2 linked regions of the Rhodobacter capsulatus SB 1003 genome follow. The protein of the gene in region 1 binds, or shares a complex with, the protein of each later gene. Links are inferred from orthologs where the notes say so. Each region holds a gene or a part of one and is shown in the gene's direction. Other genes may lie near its edges.

The links. The genes of interacting proteins can lie anywhere in the genome.
Region 2: the proteins of RCAP_RS17120 (region 1) and xseA are in contact, whole or in part, in a cryo-EM structure (PDB 8TXR), measured with the Escherichia coli proteins. The link is inferred for Rhodobacter capsulatus SB 1003 from one-to-one orthologs.

What each region holds. Positions count from the first base shown.
Region 1 is NC_014034.1:3,669,401-3,675,255, forward strand. Bases 185-2,931 are described here. They hold RCAP_RS17120 (exodeoxyribonuclease VII small subunit), read left to right. Parts: upstream 185-1,310; coding sequence 1,311-1,553; downstream 1,554-2,931. Other genes in these bases: RCAP_RS17110 (esterase-like activity of phytase family protein), read left to right, coding at 185-237; RCAP_RS17115 (queuosine precursor transporter), read left to right, coding at 334-954; RCAP_RS17125 (polyprenyl synthetase family protein), read left to right, coding at 1,553-2,419; dxs (1-deoxy-D-xylulose-5-phosphate synthase), read left to right, coding at 2,430-2,931. Outside these bases: more of RCAP_RS17110, read left to right, coding at 1-184; more of dxs, read left to right, coding at 2,932-4,340; RCAP_RS17135 (ornithine cyclodeaminase family protein), read right to left, coding at 4,443-5,360; RCAP_RS17140 (HAD family hydrolase), read right to left, coding at 5,357-5,855. UniProt on the Escherichia coli protein: Bidirectionally degrades single-stranded DNA into large acid-insoluble oligonucleotides, which are then degraded further into small acid-soluble oligonucleotides.
Region 2 is NC_014034.1:2,560,520-2,568,123, reverse strand. The notes cover bases 2,335-5,175. They hold xseA (exodeoxyribonuclease VII large subunit), read left to right. Parts: upstream 2,335-2,943; coding sequence 2,944-4,407; downstream 4,408-5,175. Other genes in these bases: RCAP_RS11810 (alkane 1-monooxygenase), read right to left, coding at 5,000-5,175; RCAP_RS11815 (hypothetical protein), read right to left, coding at 4,522-4,932; purD (phosphoribosylamine--glycine ligase), read right to left, coding at 2,335-2,858. Also shown: RCAP_RS11830 (L-serine ammonia-lyase), read left to right, coding at 23-1,402; more of purD, read right to left, coding at 1,596-2,334; more of RCAP_RS11810, read right to left, coding at 5,176-6,337; signal recognition particle-docking protein FtsY, read left to right, coding at 6,691-7,604. UniProt on the Escherichia coli protein: Bidirectionally degrades single-stranded DNA into large acid-insoluble oligonucleotides, which are then degraded further into small acid-soluble oligonucleotides.

The sequences.
Region 1 (5,855 bases):
CGCGATTTCTGGGGCCTTCTGGGCTTTCGCAGCCGGGTGCAGGTCTTCGAGATCAAGGGCGACCGCATCGGCCCCGGCACCGAACTTCTGCGCACCACCGCCGGGCTGCATGACAACCTGGAGGGCCTTGCCGTCTGGCGCGACACACAGGGGGCAATCCGGCTGACGATGGTCGCGGACGACAATTTCAACGCCTTCCAGCGCAGCCAGATCGTCGAATACCGCCTGAGCCGCTGAGGTTTTCCTTGACCCGAAAGGACCCGGGGCGTATGGCCCCCGCGTCCGCATGCCGCGGGCCATGTCTCCGCGACCATGTAAAAACGGTGATCCTGAATGCGCTACCTGCCCGGCATCCTTGCCATGGCCACGATTGTCGTGGCCTCGAACATCCTCGTGCAATTCCTTTACGGCCAATGGCTGACGCTCGGGGCCTTCACCTATCCTTTCGCCTTCCTCGTCACCGATCTGACGAACCGGCTGCAGGGCCCGCGGGCCGCCCGGATCGTCGTCGTCTCGGGCTTCGTCGTCGGCGTGATCTGTTCGCTGATCGGTTCGCAGATCATCGGCGAATTCGGCCCGCTGGTCAGCTTCCGCGTCGCTTTGGCCTCGGGCCTGGCCTTCCTTGCCGCGCAGCTGACCGACGTGACCATCTTCAACCGGCTGCGCCATCGCGGCGGCTGGTGGCGGGCGCCGCTGGTCTCGACCCTGATCAGCGCCAGCCTGGACACGATGGTCTTCTTCACTGTCGCCTTTGCCGCCGCGCTGAGCTTCCTGGAACCCGGCAATGACGTGACCTGGGCCAATGAAACCCTGCCGCTTCTGGGCTTCGGCCCCGCCCTGCCGCTGTGGATTTCGCTGGGTGCGGCCGATTGGTGCGTAAAAATTGCGCTTGCCATTGTTGCGCTGCTGCCTTTCCGGGCGATCGTCTGGCGGTATTCGCCAAAGGTTGCGTAATTTAACTTGCCATACACCAAATCTGTGCCACCCTTTCCCTATCGGCAACACGCATGAAAGGAGGTGGTCCAGTGTCTAGAGTGATATTGGAGAGAGGTGTCGGGACAGTCAGGGGGGCCGAGGCCTGAGGGCAACCCCAAGGGTCGCAGACCCTGGCTGGGACGGAGGATCTGATCCAGACCCTAACCGGACCATCTCCGTAGATCTCGGGGGTCGCAGGCCAAGCCCGCGACCCTTTTACTTTGCGACTTTTCGACCGTGGCGGGCCAATCGGCCCGCTTTTTCGTTGCGGGGGCTGGAATTGCGGGGCCACCCGTGGCAATCCGGAACCGGCATCCAAGGGGGCGGAGCGCAAGATGGACGACAGCGACATTTCCGGCATGACGTTCGAGCAGGCGATGGCGGCGCTTGAACAGGTGGTCAACCAGCTGGAACGCGGCGAGGTGGCGCTGGACCAATCCGTCCGGCTTTCCGAACGCGGGGCGAAGCTGAAGGAGCGCTGCGCGATGCTGCTCAAGGAAGCCGAGGAACGGGTCGAAAAGATCCTGCTGGGCGAAGGCGGGGTGCCCGCGGGCACCGTTGCGGTGGAAGGACTCTGATGTTTTCCGAACGTTTGAAAGAGATTCAGGACGCCGTGGAAACGGCGATGGCGGCGGCGATCGGGCGTCTGCCCGCGGGCGATCTGCGCGATGCGATGGCCTATGCGGCGCAGGGCGGCAAGCGGCTGCGCGCCTTCCTTGCCATCGAATCCGCCGCGATCCACGGGATTTCGATGGCACAGGCGATGCCCGCGGCGCTCGCGGTCGAGGCGCTGCATGCCTACAGCCTTGTCCATGACGACATGCCCTGCATGGACAATGACGATCTGCGCCGCGGCCTGCCGACCGTGCACAAGAAATGGGATGACGCCACCGCCGTTCTGGCGGGCGATGCGCTGCAGACGCTGGCCTTCGAGCTTTGCACCGATCCGGTGCTGGGATCGGCCGAAAATCGCGTCGCGCTGGTTGCCGCGCTGGCGCAGGCCTCGGGCGCCGAGGGGATGGTTTACGGCCAGGCCCTTGATATTGCTGCCGAAACCGCCGCGGTGCCGCTGACTTTGGACGAAATCATCCGCCTGCAGGCGGGCAAGACCGGGGCGCTGATTTCCTTTGCCGCGCAGGCGGGCGCGATCCTCGCGGGCGCCGACCGCGGGCCGCTGACCGCCTATGCCACGGCGCTGGGCCTAGCCTTCCAGATCGCTGACGACATTCTGGATGTCGAAGGCAACGAGGAAGCGGCGGGCAAGCGGCTGGGCAAGGATGCCGAGGCGCACAAGGCCACTTTCGTCTCGCTTCTGGGTCTGGCGGGGGCGAAATCCCGCGCCGCGGATCTTGTGGCCGAGGCGGAAGCCGCCCTTGCGCCCTATGGCGAAGCCGCCTCTACCCTTCGCGCCTGTGCGCGCTATGTGATCGAACGCGACAAGTGAAGCGAGCCCCATGAGCCAGCCCCCAGTGACCCCGATCCTCGACCGCGTGCGTCTGCCCTCTGACATGAAGGGGCTGAGCGACCGCGACCTGCACCGCCTGGCCGATGAATTGCGCGCCGAGACGATCTCGGCCGTATCGGTGACGGGCGGGCATCTGGGCGCCGGGCTGGGGGTGGTGGAACTGACCGTGGCGCTGCATGCGGTCTTCGACTGCCCGCGCGACAAGATCATCTGGGACGTGGGGCACCAATGCTACCCGCACAAGATCCTGACCGGGCGACGCGACCGTATCCGGACGCTGCGCACCAGGGGCGGGCTCTCGGGCTTCACCAAGCGGTCCGAAAGCCCCTATGACGCCTTCGGGGCCGGGCATTCTTCGACCTCGATTTCCGCGGCGCTGGGCTTCACCATGGCGCGGGAACTGGGGTCCGAATGCGGCGATGCCATCGCGGTGATCGGCGACGGCGCGATGACCGGTGGCATGGCGTTTGAGGCCCTCAATCACGGCGGCCATCTGGGCAAGCGGATGTTCGTCATCCTGAACGACAATGAAATGTCGATCTCGCCCCCCGTCGGCGCGCTCTCGTCCTACCTGACGCGGCTTTACGCCGAAGCACCGATGCAGGATCTCAAGGCGATGGCCAAGGGCGCCGTCAGCCTTTTGCCCGAACCCTTCCAGGAAGGCGCGCGGCGGGCCAAGGAAATGCTCAAGGGCATGACCATTGGCGGCACGCTCTTCGAGGAGCTGGGCTTCGATTATGTCGGCCCGGTCGACGGGCATGACCTTGAGACGCTCTTGCATCTCTTCCGCACGCTGAAGACGCGGGCGACGGGGCCGGTGCTGATCCATGCGCTGACGAAAAAGGGCAAGGGCTATGCCCCCGCCGAGAACCGCCCGGATCGCGGCCATGCCACGGCGCGGTTCGACGTGCTGACCGGCGCGCAGGTCAAGGCCGCCTCGAACGCGCCCAGCTACACCAAGGTCTTTGCCGAAAGCCTGATCGATCAGGCCTCGCGCGATGAAAAGATCGTCGCGGTGACGGCGGCGATGCCCGAAGGCACCGGGCTGAACCTTTTCGCCGAGCGCTTTCCGCGCCGCTGCTTCGATGTCGGCATCGCGGAACAGCATGGCGTGACCTTTTCGGCCGGGCTCGCGGCGGGGGGGATGAAACCCTTCTGCGCGATCTACTCGACCTTCCTGCAGCGCGGCTATGACCAGATTGTGCATGATGTGGCGATCCAGCGCCTGCCGGTGCGCTTTGCCATCGACCGCGCCGGTCTGGTGGGGGCCGACGGCGCCACCCACGCGGGGGCGTTTGACATCGGCTTCATGGCGAACCTGCCCGGCATGGTAGTGATGGCCGCCGCCGACGAGGCGGATCTGGTGCACATGGTCGCCACCGCTGCGGCGCATGACGAGGGCCCGATCGCCTTCCGCTATCCCCGCGGCGAGGGGATGGGGGTGGATATGCCCACCCAAGGCGTGCCGCTTGAAATCGGCAAGGGCCGGATCATTTCCGAAGGCGCGCGGGTCGCGATCCTCTCCTTCGGCACGCGTCTGGCCGAGGTGCTGAAGGCGCGCGAGGCGCTCGCCGCCCGCGGCCTGGCGCCGACCGTGGCCGATGCCCGTTTCGCGAAACCGCTCGACAAAGATCTGATCCTGCGGCTTGTGGCCGAACACGAGGCGCTCATTTGCATCGAGGAAGGCGCCGTGGGCGGTTTCGGCAGCCATGTGGCGCAATTCCTGTCGGAGCAGGGGGTGTTCGACCGCGGCTACAAGTTCCGCTCGATGGTGCTGCCCGACACCTTCATCGACCATGCCAATCCCGAGGACATGTATGCGGTCGCGCGGATGAACGCGGCGGATATCGAAGCGAAAGTGCTCGATCTGCTCGGCGTCGCGGTGGCGAAACGCGCCTGAGGCGCGGGCTGACCCGTCGAAAAGAGCGTATTTGAGCCAAGAAAAAGCCGATGTTTTTTCTTGGTGCAAATACGCAGCCTTCCTTGCGGCAAGGCGCGGCGGTCAGGCTTGCCGGGCCTGCCAACGGTCGCGGATGAAGCACGCCGTCATCAGATCCAGATGCGCGCCACCGCCGTTCTTGCACAGGGTGATGTCCTCGGCGCTGTCGCGAACGAAGCGCCCCGCGGCGATGTCGTAGAAATCGGCCACCACATCGGCTTCGGAAATCACCCCGCGCGCCAGCGGGTCGCGGAATTCGCCGATATGGTGCAGTGTCGTCGCGCGGGCATCGCAAAAGAGCCGCGCCCGGCGCAGGGTCGCGTCGTCGGCCTCGCGCATGTCGGGGCGGAAAGCGCCGATCAGGTCGATATGGGTTCCCGGCTGCAGCCAGTCGCCGCGGAGCCAGGGCTCCTTCGCCATCGTCGTGCCGGCAACGATCTCGGCCGTGCCCAGCGCGGTTTCAAGGTCCCGCTCGACCCGGGCGCCAGTGGCCTCCGCCAGCGCCTCGGCACCGGCTTGCGAGCGGTTCCAGATCGTGAAACGGGCACCGGGAAAGGCCGCGCGATAGGCCTCGATCATCGAAGCGGCGACCTTGCCCGCGCCGCAGATCAGGATCTCGCGCGCCTCGGGCCGGGCCAGAAGCCGCGCCGCCAAAAGGCTGTCGCCCGCCGTCTTCCATTTCGTCACCAGCGCGAAATCAAGCACGGCCGAGAGACACCCCGTCCGGTCCTCCATCAGCATCACGCCGCCATTCACCGTGCCCAGATCCGGGGCGTTTCCGGGCACGATCGTCGCGGCCTTCACCAGCATGCCCAGCCCGTCGATCAGCGCGGATCGGGTCAGCAGCGTATCGGCGCCGCGATAAAGGAAGCTGTCGGCCACCTCCGCGCGGGGCAGGCGATGCCCGGCGCGGAAGGCCTCGGTCAGGGCGATCCAGTCAAGCTGCGCTTCGGCCTCGGGGCCGATCAGGGCGGGGGTCATGCGGCCTCTCCTTCGGTCAGAAAGCCCTCGGCCACAAGGCGGTCGGCCCAGCCTGCGGGGGTGGTGAAAAGATGCGTCTTCCAGCCCCGCGCGGCGGCGGCTTCGATGTTTTCGGGGCGGTCGTCGGCGAAAAGCAGATCGGCGCCGGAATAGCCCGTGCCCGCCTCCAGCGCCGCATAAAACCGCGGATCGGGCTTGATCAGGCCCAGATAGCCCGAGACGAAGAGCCGGTCGAAATTGGTCAGGAACGGATAATGGCGGCAGGCCAGTTCAAAGGTGCCGATACCGAAATTCGACAGCGCAAAGACCGGCACCCCCTTGGCGCGCAGGGCCGAAAGCAGGCGCACGGAATGGGGAATGGCCGGGGTGCACATGTCAAGCCAGTGGTCGTGCCAGGCCATCACCTCGGCCCGCCAGGCGGGGTGCAGATCGGCATGGGCGCGGACGGTTTCGGCAAAGGGCGCGCCAAGGTCAATGCGCTCGTTCATCGCGGCG
Region 2 (7,604 bases), 1.1 Mb from region 1 along the record:
CATGGGGCAAAGGGAGTGCGCCATGTTTCTGAGCGTTTTCGACATCTTCAAGGTGGGCGTCGGGCCGTCCTCCTCGCATACGATGGGGCCGATGGTGGCGGGGGGGCGGTTTCTGGACATGCTGCGGGCCTCGCCCTTTCATCCGCGCCATCTGCGGGTGCGGCTTTACGGCTCGCTCGCCTTCACCGGCAAGGGGCATGCCACGGACCGCGCGACGATCCTGGGCCTCGCCGGGTTCCTGCCCGAAAGCTACGAGGCCGAGAAGGCCGAGGCGGTGCTGGCCGCCAACCGCGAGAGCCTGACGCTGACACCGCCCGGGCTGGGCCCGCTGCACTTCGACCCCGATCACGACCTGATCTTCGACTACGGCCACCCGCTGCCCGGCCATGCGAACGGCATGGTGATCGAGGCCCGCGATGCCGAGGGCGACGTGATCCTGCGCGAGACCTTTTATTCGATCGGCGGCGGGTTTGTCCTGACCGAGGCGGAACATGCCGCCATCGATGACAAGACGCTCGCCGCGCCCTCGCCGGTGCCCTATCCGTTCCGCAAGGCCGATGAGATGCTGGCGATGGCGCAGGCCTCGGGGCTGACGATCGCGCAGATGAAGCGCAGGAACGAGCGGCGGTTCCGCTCGGAGCCGGAGATCGAGGCGGGGCTGGCGCGGATCTGGCAGGTGATGAACGATTGCCTGACGCGGGGGCTGGAAACCGACGGCGTGCTGCCGGGCGGGCTGAAGGTGAAGCGCCGCGCCAAGGCGATCCATGCCGCGCTTGAGGCCGAACGCGGTCTGAACATGGTGGCGCCGCATACGATCAACGACTGGATTTCCTGTTACGCGATGGCGGTGAACGAGGAAAACGCGGCGGGCGGGCAGGTGGTGACGGCGCCGACGAATGGCGCGGCGGGGGTGGTGCCCGCGGTGATCCGCTACTGGCTGGATCACGTGCCCGGGGCGAGCGGGTCGCAAGTGGGGGATTTCCTGCTGACGGCGGCGGCGGTGGGGGGCATCATCAAGACCAATGCCTCGATTTCGGGCGCCGAATGCGGCTGTCAGGCCGAGGTCGGCTCGGCCGCGGCGATGGCGGCGGCGGGCTTGGCCGCCGTGCTGGGCGGCACGCCCGAGCAGATCGAGAACGCGGCCGAGATCGCGCTGGAGCATCATCTGGGCATGACCTGCGACCCGGTAAAGGGGCTGGTGCAGGTGCCCTGCATCGAACGCAACGGCCTGGGCGCGATCAAGGCGATTTCGGCGGCCTCGCTGGCCTTGCGCGGTGACGGCACGCATTTCGTGCCGCTCGATGCCGCGATCGAGACGATGCGGCAGACCGGACGCGACATGCACGAGCATTACAAGGAAACGAGCCTTGGCGGTCTGGCGGTGAACGTGCCGAACTGCTGAGGCGGTTGCGCCCTCCTTGGGCGGGCAAGCCCGCCGCGCGTCGGGCGCTTCGGGGGCGCTGCCCCCGCCCGCAAGCGGGCTCCCCCGGGATATTTCGGGCAAGATGAAAGGAAAAGACCTTCTTTATCTTGCCCGAAATATCCCGGGGGGTGAATTGGCCGAAGCAGGAGGGGGGCAGCGCCCCCGTTTCGTCTCAGAGCGCGCGCCAGCCGATGTCGCGGCGGCAGAACCCCTCGGGCCAGTCGATCGCATCGACCATCGCATAGGCGCGCTGTTGCGCCTCGGCCAGGGTCGCGGCGCGGGCGGTGACGTTGAGCACGCGCCCGCCGGTGGCAAGGATCCTGCCGTCCTGCGCCGTCGTTCCGGCATGAAAGACCATTTGCGCACTGGTTTCGGGCAGGCTGTCGAGGCCCTTGATCTCGCTGCCTTTTTCGTAAGTGCCCGGATAGCCGCGCGCCGCCATCACTACGGTCAGCGCGCAATCTTCGGCCCATTGCGCGGTGATCTGATCCAGCCGCCCCTCGGCGCAGGCCTGCAGCAGATCGAGCGCCTGACCGCCCAGCCGCATCATCAGCACCTGGCATTCCGGATCGCCGAAGCGGACGTTGTATTCGACCAGCCGCGCCCGGCCGTTCTCGATCATCAGCCCGGCGTAAAGCACGCCCTGAAACGGCATGCCGCGCCGCGCCATTTGCGCCACGGTGGGGCGGATGATTTCGGCCAGAACCTGCTCCTGGATCGCCGCGCTCAGCACCGGCGCCGGGGAATAGGCGCCCATGCCGCCGGTGTTCGGGCCGGTGTCGCCGTCGCCCACCCGCTTGTGGTCCTGCGCCGTGCCGATGGGGGCCACGTTCACCCCGTCCGACAGGATGAAGAAGCTCGCTTCCTCGCCCGCCATGAATTCTTCGATCACCACCTCGGCGCCCGCCGCGCCAAAGGCGCCGCCGAAAATCTCGCGCAGCCCGGCCTCGGCCTCCGCGAGCGTCATCGCCACGATCACGCCCTTGCCCGCCGCCAGACCATCGGCCTTGACCACGATCGGCGCGCCCTGCGCCCGCACATGGGCCAGCGCGGCCTCCAGATCGGCAAACCGCGCCCAGGCGGCGGTGGGGGCGCCGCAGGCGTCGCAGATTTCCTTGGTGAAGGCTTTCGAGGCCTCAAGCTGCGCCGCCTGCGCCGAGGGTCCGAAGGTCAGCACCCCCGCCGCCCGCAGCGCATCGGCCACGCCCGCGGCCAGGGGCGCCTCGGGGCCGACGATGACGAAATCCACCGCGTTTTCCGCGACACAGGCCAGAACGGCCGTGGCGTCGCAGGGGTCGATGGCAGCGAGTTCCGCCAGCTGCCCGATGCCCGCATTGCCGGGGGCGACGATCAGCCGGTCGCATTTCGGGTTCTGTTTCACCGCCCAGGCCAGCGCATGTTCGCGCCCGCCGCTGCCCAGAATGAGAATGTTCATGCGGTTCCCCCGTTTGTGGCCGCAATGGCCCTTGGCCTCGGCTTTCGCGCCTTCTAAGGTTTCGCGACACATCAGGCAAGGCGACATGGACATCCTGGACGACGGCCCCGAGGCTTCGAAAACCGGCCCCTCCGGCAACACCCCCGAATTCACCGTCTCGGAAATCTCGGGCGCGGTGAAGCGGGTGATCGAGGGCGAATTCACCCGCGTGCGCGTGCGCGGCGAGGTCGGGCGGGTCAGCCGTCCCGGCTCTGGGCATCTTTACTTCGACCTCAAGGATCCGAATGCGGTGATCGCCGCGGTCAGCTGGAAGGGGCAGGTGGCGCGGATGCAGATCCGCCCCGAGGAGGGGATGGAGGTCATCGCCACCGGCAAGTTGACCACCTTTCCGGGGCAGTCGAAATATCAGCTGATCGTCGATGATGTCGAACCCGCGGGGGCGGGGGCCTTGATGGCGATGCTCGAGGCCCGGCGCAAGGCGCTGGCGGCCGAGGGGCTCTTCGATCCGGCGCGGAAAAAGCCGATCCCGTATTTGCCCGCGGTGATCGGGGTGGTCACTTCGCCCTCGGGGGCGGTCATTCGCGACATCCTGCACCGTCTGCGCGACCGCTTTCCGCGCCGGGTGCTGATCTGGCCCGTTGCGGTGCAGGGCCAGGCCTGCGCGGCCGAGGTCGCGGCGGCGATCCGCGGCTTCAACGCGCTCGCGCCGGGGGGCAAGGTGCCGCGCCCCGATCTGATCATCGTCGCGCGGGGCGGCGGCTCGCTCGAGGACCTCTGGGGCTTCAACGAGGAAGCGGTCGTGCGCGCGGCGGCGGAGAGCAAGATCCCGCTGATTTCCGCGGTGGGGCATGAAACCGACACGACGCTGATCGACTTTGCCGCCGATCGCCGCGCGCCGACGCCGACGGCGGCGGCGGAAATGGCGGTGCCGGTGCGCGCCGAACTGGCCACCCGGCTTTCGGAAATGCAGGCCCGGATCAGCCGCGCCACCCAGACCCGGATGGCCAGCCGGGCGCAGCGTCTGGCCGATCTCTCCCGCGCGCTCGGCCGCCCCGAGGCGATCACCCGGCCGCGGCGGCAGCGCTTCGATCTGGTGGCCGACCGGCTTTTGCCCGCGCTGCGGATGGTCGTCGTGCGCAAGCGCGCGGCCTTTGCGCCGCTGGAAGCGCGGATCTCGCCCAAGCTTTTGCAGACCTATCTGCGGGTCGAACGCGACCGGCTGGCGGGGCTTTCCGACCGGCTTCTCCGCGCAGAGCAGGCCCGGCTGACGCGCGCGCAGGACCGGTTCGCGCGGCTCGCCGCGATGTTGCAGACGCTCGGCTATCAGGAGACGCTGCGGCGCGGCTATGCGGTGGTGCGCGGCCCGGCCGATCAGGTGCTGACCTCTGCCGCCACCGCGGCAGGGCTGGCGCCGCTCGAGATCGAGTTTCAGGATGGCCGCCTGCGCGTCCTTCCCTCCGATGCGCCGCCGCCTGCGCCCGCCCCGAAACCGGCGGCAAAACCGCGCAAAGCGGCGAAAACTCCGCCCGATCAGGGCTCCTTGTTCTGAGGGGCTTTCCCGCGACGACCCGGCGCAAGGGCGTATTTGCACCAAGAAAAAGCCCATGTTTTTTCTTGGTGCAAATACGCATCTTGCCGACGCCGGGGCCGGGCGCGCGGTCGGTCAGACCCCGACCTCGGGCCCGGGGCAGTTGAGCGGCGCGGCGCTGGTGTCAAGCGAGACGAGGGGCGCGCCGTCGCGTTTGCCTTCGAACCAGGCGACCAGCGCATCGCCCTGCAGATGGAAGGTCCAGCATTGCAGGCCGACATCGGGGCTGTGGTAGTCGAAGCAGATCTGCTCGCCCTGCGGAAACCAGTCGCCTTCCTCGCAATCGCCCGCGGCGAAGGCCCAGACGACCTTGCGGCCGGGGCGGTATTCCTCGATGCCGTAGGTGGTGTTCCCGGCCGAATAGGTGATCGTCTTGCCCAGCGTCAGCGCGTCGAACTGCTCGGCGGTGAGCGGCGGGCCGATGTCTTCGGCCAGCGCGGCCAGCGGCGTCAGGGCGAGGGCGAGTGAAATGAAAACTGGGCGCATCGGGGTCTCCCTTTGCGCCCAGCTTGCCGTATCGGGGCAGGCGTGGGAAGCCACGCCTGCGTGATTTTCAGGCGTCGGCCTTTTCCCGTTCGGCCGCGGCCGGGGCGGCGGGGGCCTGGCTGACCTCCGGCGCGGGGGCCTCGGCCGGTTCGGCGTCCGTCAGGACCAAAGGCCCGGCGTCGTCGGTCGGCGCATCGGTCGGCGCGGCGGCGGGCGCCGGGGCCTGTTTCGGCTTCGGTTCGCTGTAGACGCTTTCGCCCTTGCGCACGGCCAGCACGCGGTGATCCATCAGCTTGGCGAATTGCGAGGGCACCAGCGCCAGCATCGCCATCACCGGCAGGCTGTAGGGCAGGATCGGGCGGCCCGGTTCCTTCAGATCGCCCAGTTGCAGCGCCGGATAGGGGCGCGCGGGATGGGCGTGGTGATCGGAATGGCGCGGCGCGTTCAGCATCATCAAGGCCGAGCCGGTTTCGATCGCGTCCCAGCTGTGCGCGGCACTCACCGGTTCATAGTCGCCCGGCGCGGTTTCCTTTCGCACAAGGCCGTAATGCTGGACGTAATCCGAGAGCATCAGCTGCGCCTGGGTCAGCGCGCAGAGGAACAGGAAGCTGGCAAACCCGGCCGAGCCGAACAGAAGCCCGGCGCCGATCACGAACCAAAGGCCCCCCAGAACATAGGTGGCATAGGGGTTGATGCGGTTGATCCGTTCCCGGATCGTGGGCTTGCCCGGATTGGCCTTGATCCGCGCCTCGATGATCGCCTTTTCCTTGGCGTAGCCCGCCTTGAAGGATTCCGACCACGTGCGCGAGGCGTAATTCCAGTAGCTTTCGCCCAGCGTCGCCGTGGCCGGATCGGCGGGGGTCGCCACCGAGACATGGTGCACCAGCCGGTGCGCCGAAACATGGTGGCCATAAAGCAGCGAGATATAGACCCACTTGCCGAGGTTGAACAATTTCCGGTCGGCGCGGTGGATCAGCTCATGCGCATTGGCATTCGAGACCTGCCCGAACCAGAGCGCGGCGGCGATCATCAGCCCCAGCGTGCCCATGGTCGAGATGCCCGCAAAGCCCGCGAGCGAGGCGACGACGATCGGCAAGAGCACGAAATGGGTGATGGCCAGCGCCGAGGAGAGCTTGTCGGCTTTCGGGAAGGCGGCGCCCTCGGGGGCGTCGGGGGCGGGCTTGGGCGCGCGGCGGTCGAGCACGAAGATGCCGACGGTGATCCAGGCGATGGCCAGCCAGGAGAAGATGCCTCCGAACAGCGCGCCAAGGAAGATCAGCGGCACCGGGGCGAAGGCGAAGAGAGCGAAAGTGTCCACGTCGGGGGTTTCGCGGCCGATCTTGCGCAGGCTGCGCAGGGCGACCATGAATTTCGCGAAGGACAGTTCAGCGGGCTTTTCAGTCATGATGCGGTTTACTCCGGCATGAGATGGCTCCGACTTGAGCGCGCACTTTAGACGGCTTTGCGGAAACCGCAGGGCGACGACTTGCCGCAAGGCCGGATTTCCGCGCAAGCACCCGCCCTCGGGCGGATTTTGCCCGCAGGCAGCGCGGATCGGCGGGCGCTGTGGCGATGCGTCGCCTTTGCCGGGCGGGGGCGCGATGCGGAAATCCGGCCGCGGGACCGGGCGCCGGGGCGCCGTCGCGGCCGGGCGAGTCGTCCTTTTCGCCGGGTCCTGGCGGGGAAGGGCGCCGGTCCGGGCTTCTCCCTTCCCTCTTTCCCCCCGATCCGGTAGGGATTTGCAAAACGGAGGCTCCGATGTCGTTCTTCAACAAGCTGAAGTCCCGGCTCACACGCTCGTCCTCGAAGATCGAGGAAGGGCTTGACGCGATCATCGCCGAGGCGCCGGACACCACACCGGAGCCCGAAGCCGAGGCTTTGGCCGCGCCGGTGGCGGCGCCGGAACCCGAACCTGTGGTGGAGCCGGAGCCCGCGGTGGAACAGGAGCCGGAGCCCGCGGTGGAACCGGAGCCGGAGCCCGCGGTGGAACCGGAGCCGGAGCCCGTGGTGGAGCCGGAACCTGAACCTGCGGTGGAGCCGGAACCCGAACCCGTGGCGGAGCCGGAGCCTGAACCCGTTGCGGAACCGGAACCCGTGGCGGAACCCGAACCCGAACCCGTGGTGGAGCCTGAGCCCGAACCTGCGGCTGAGCCGGACCCCGAGCCCGTGGCGGAACCGGAGCCTGCCAAACGCGGCTTCTTTGGTCGCCTGCTGGGGCGGGGTGGCAACGGGTCCGAGCCTGAAACCGCGCCCGAACCCGAGCCGGAACCCGAACCCGCGCCGCAGCCGGAGCCTGTCGCCGCGGTGGCGCCCGGGCGGGCGGGGCTGCTGGGGCGTCTGGTCAGCCGTCCCGACGTGCCGCGCCGGGTGCTGGACGATGCGATGCTCGAAAGCATCGAGGATCTGTTGATCGCCGCCGACATGGGGGTGGATACGGCGCTGCGGGTGACGGCGAACCTGGCCGAGGGGCGGATGGGGCGCAAGCTTTCGGTGCCGGAACTCAAGGACATTCTGGCCGCCGAAGTGGCGCGGATCATGGAGCCCGTGGCGCGGCCGATGCCGCTTTATGCGCGCCGCCCGCAGGTGGTGCTGGTCGTCGGCGTGAACGGCTCGGGCAAGACGACGACGATCGGCAAGCTCGCGTCGCAGTTCCGCGCCGCGGGCAAATCGGT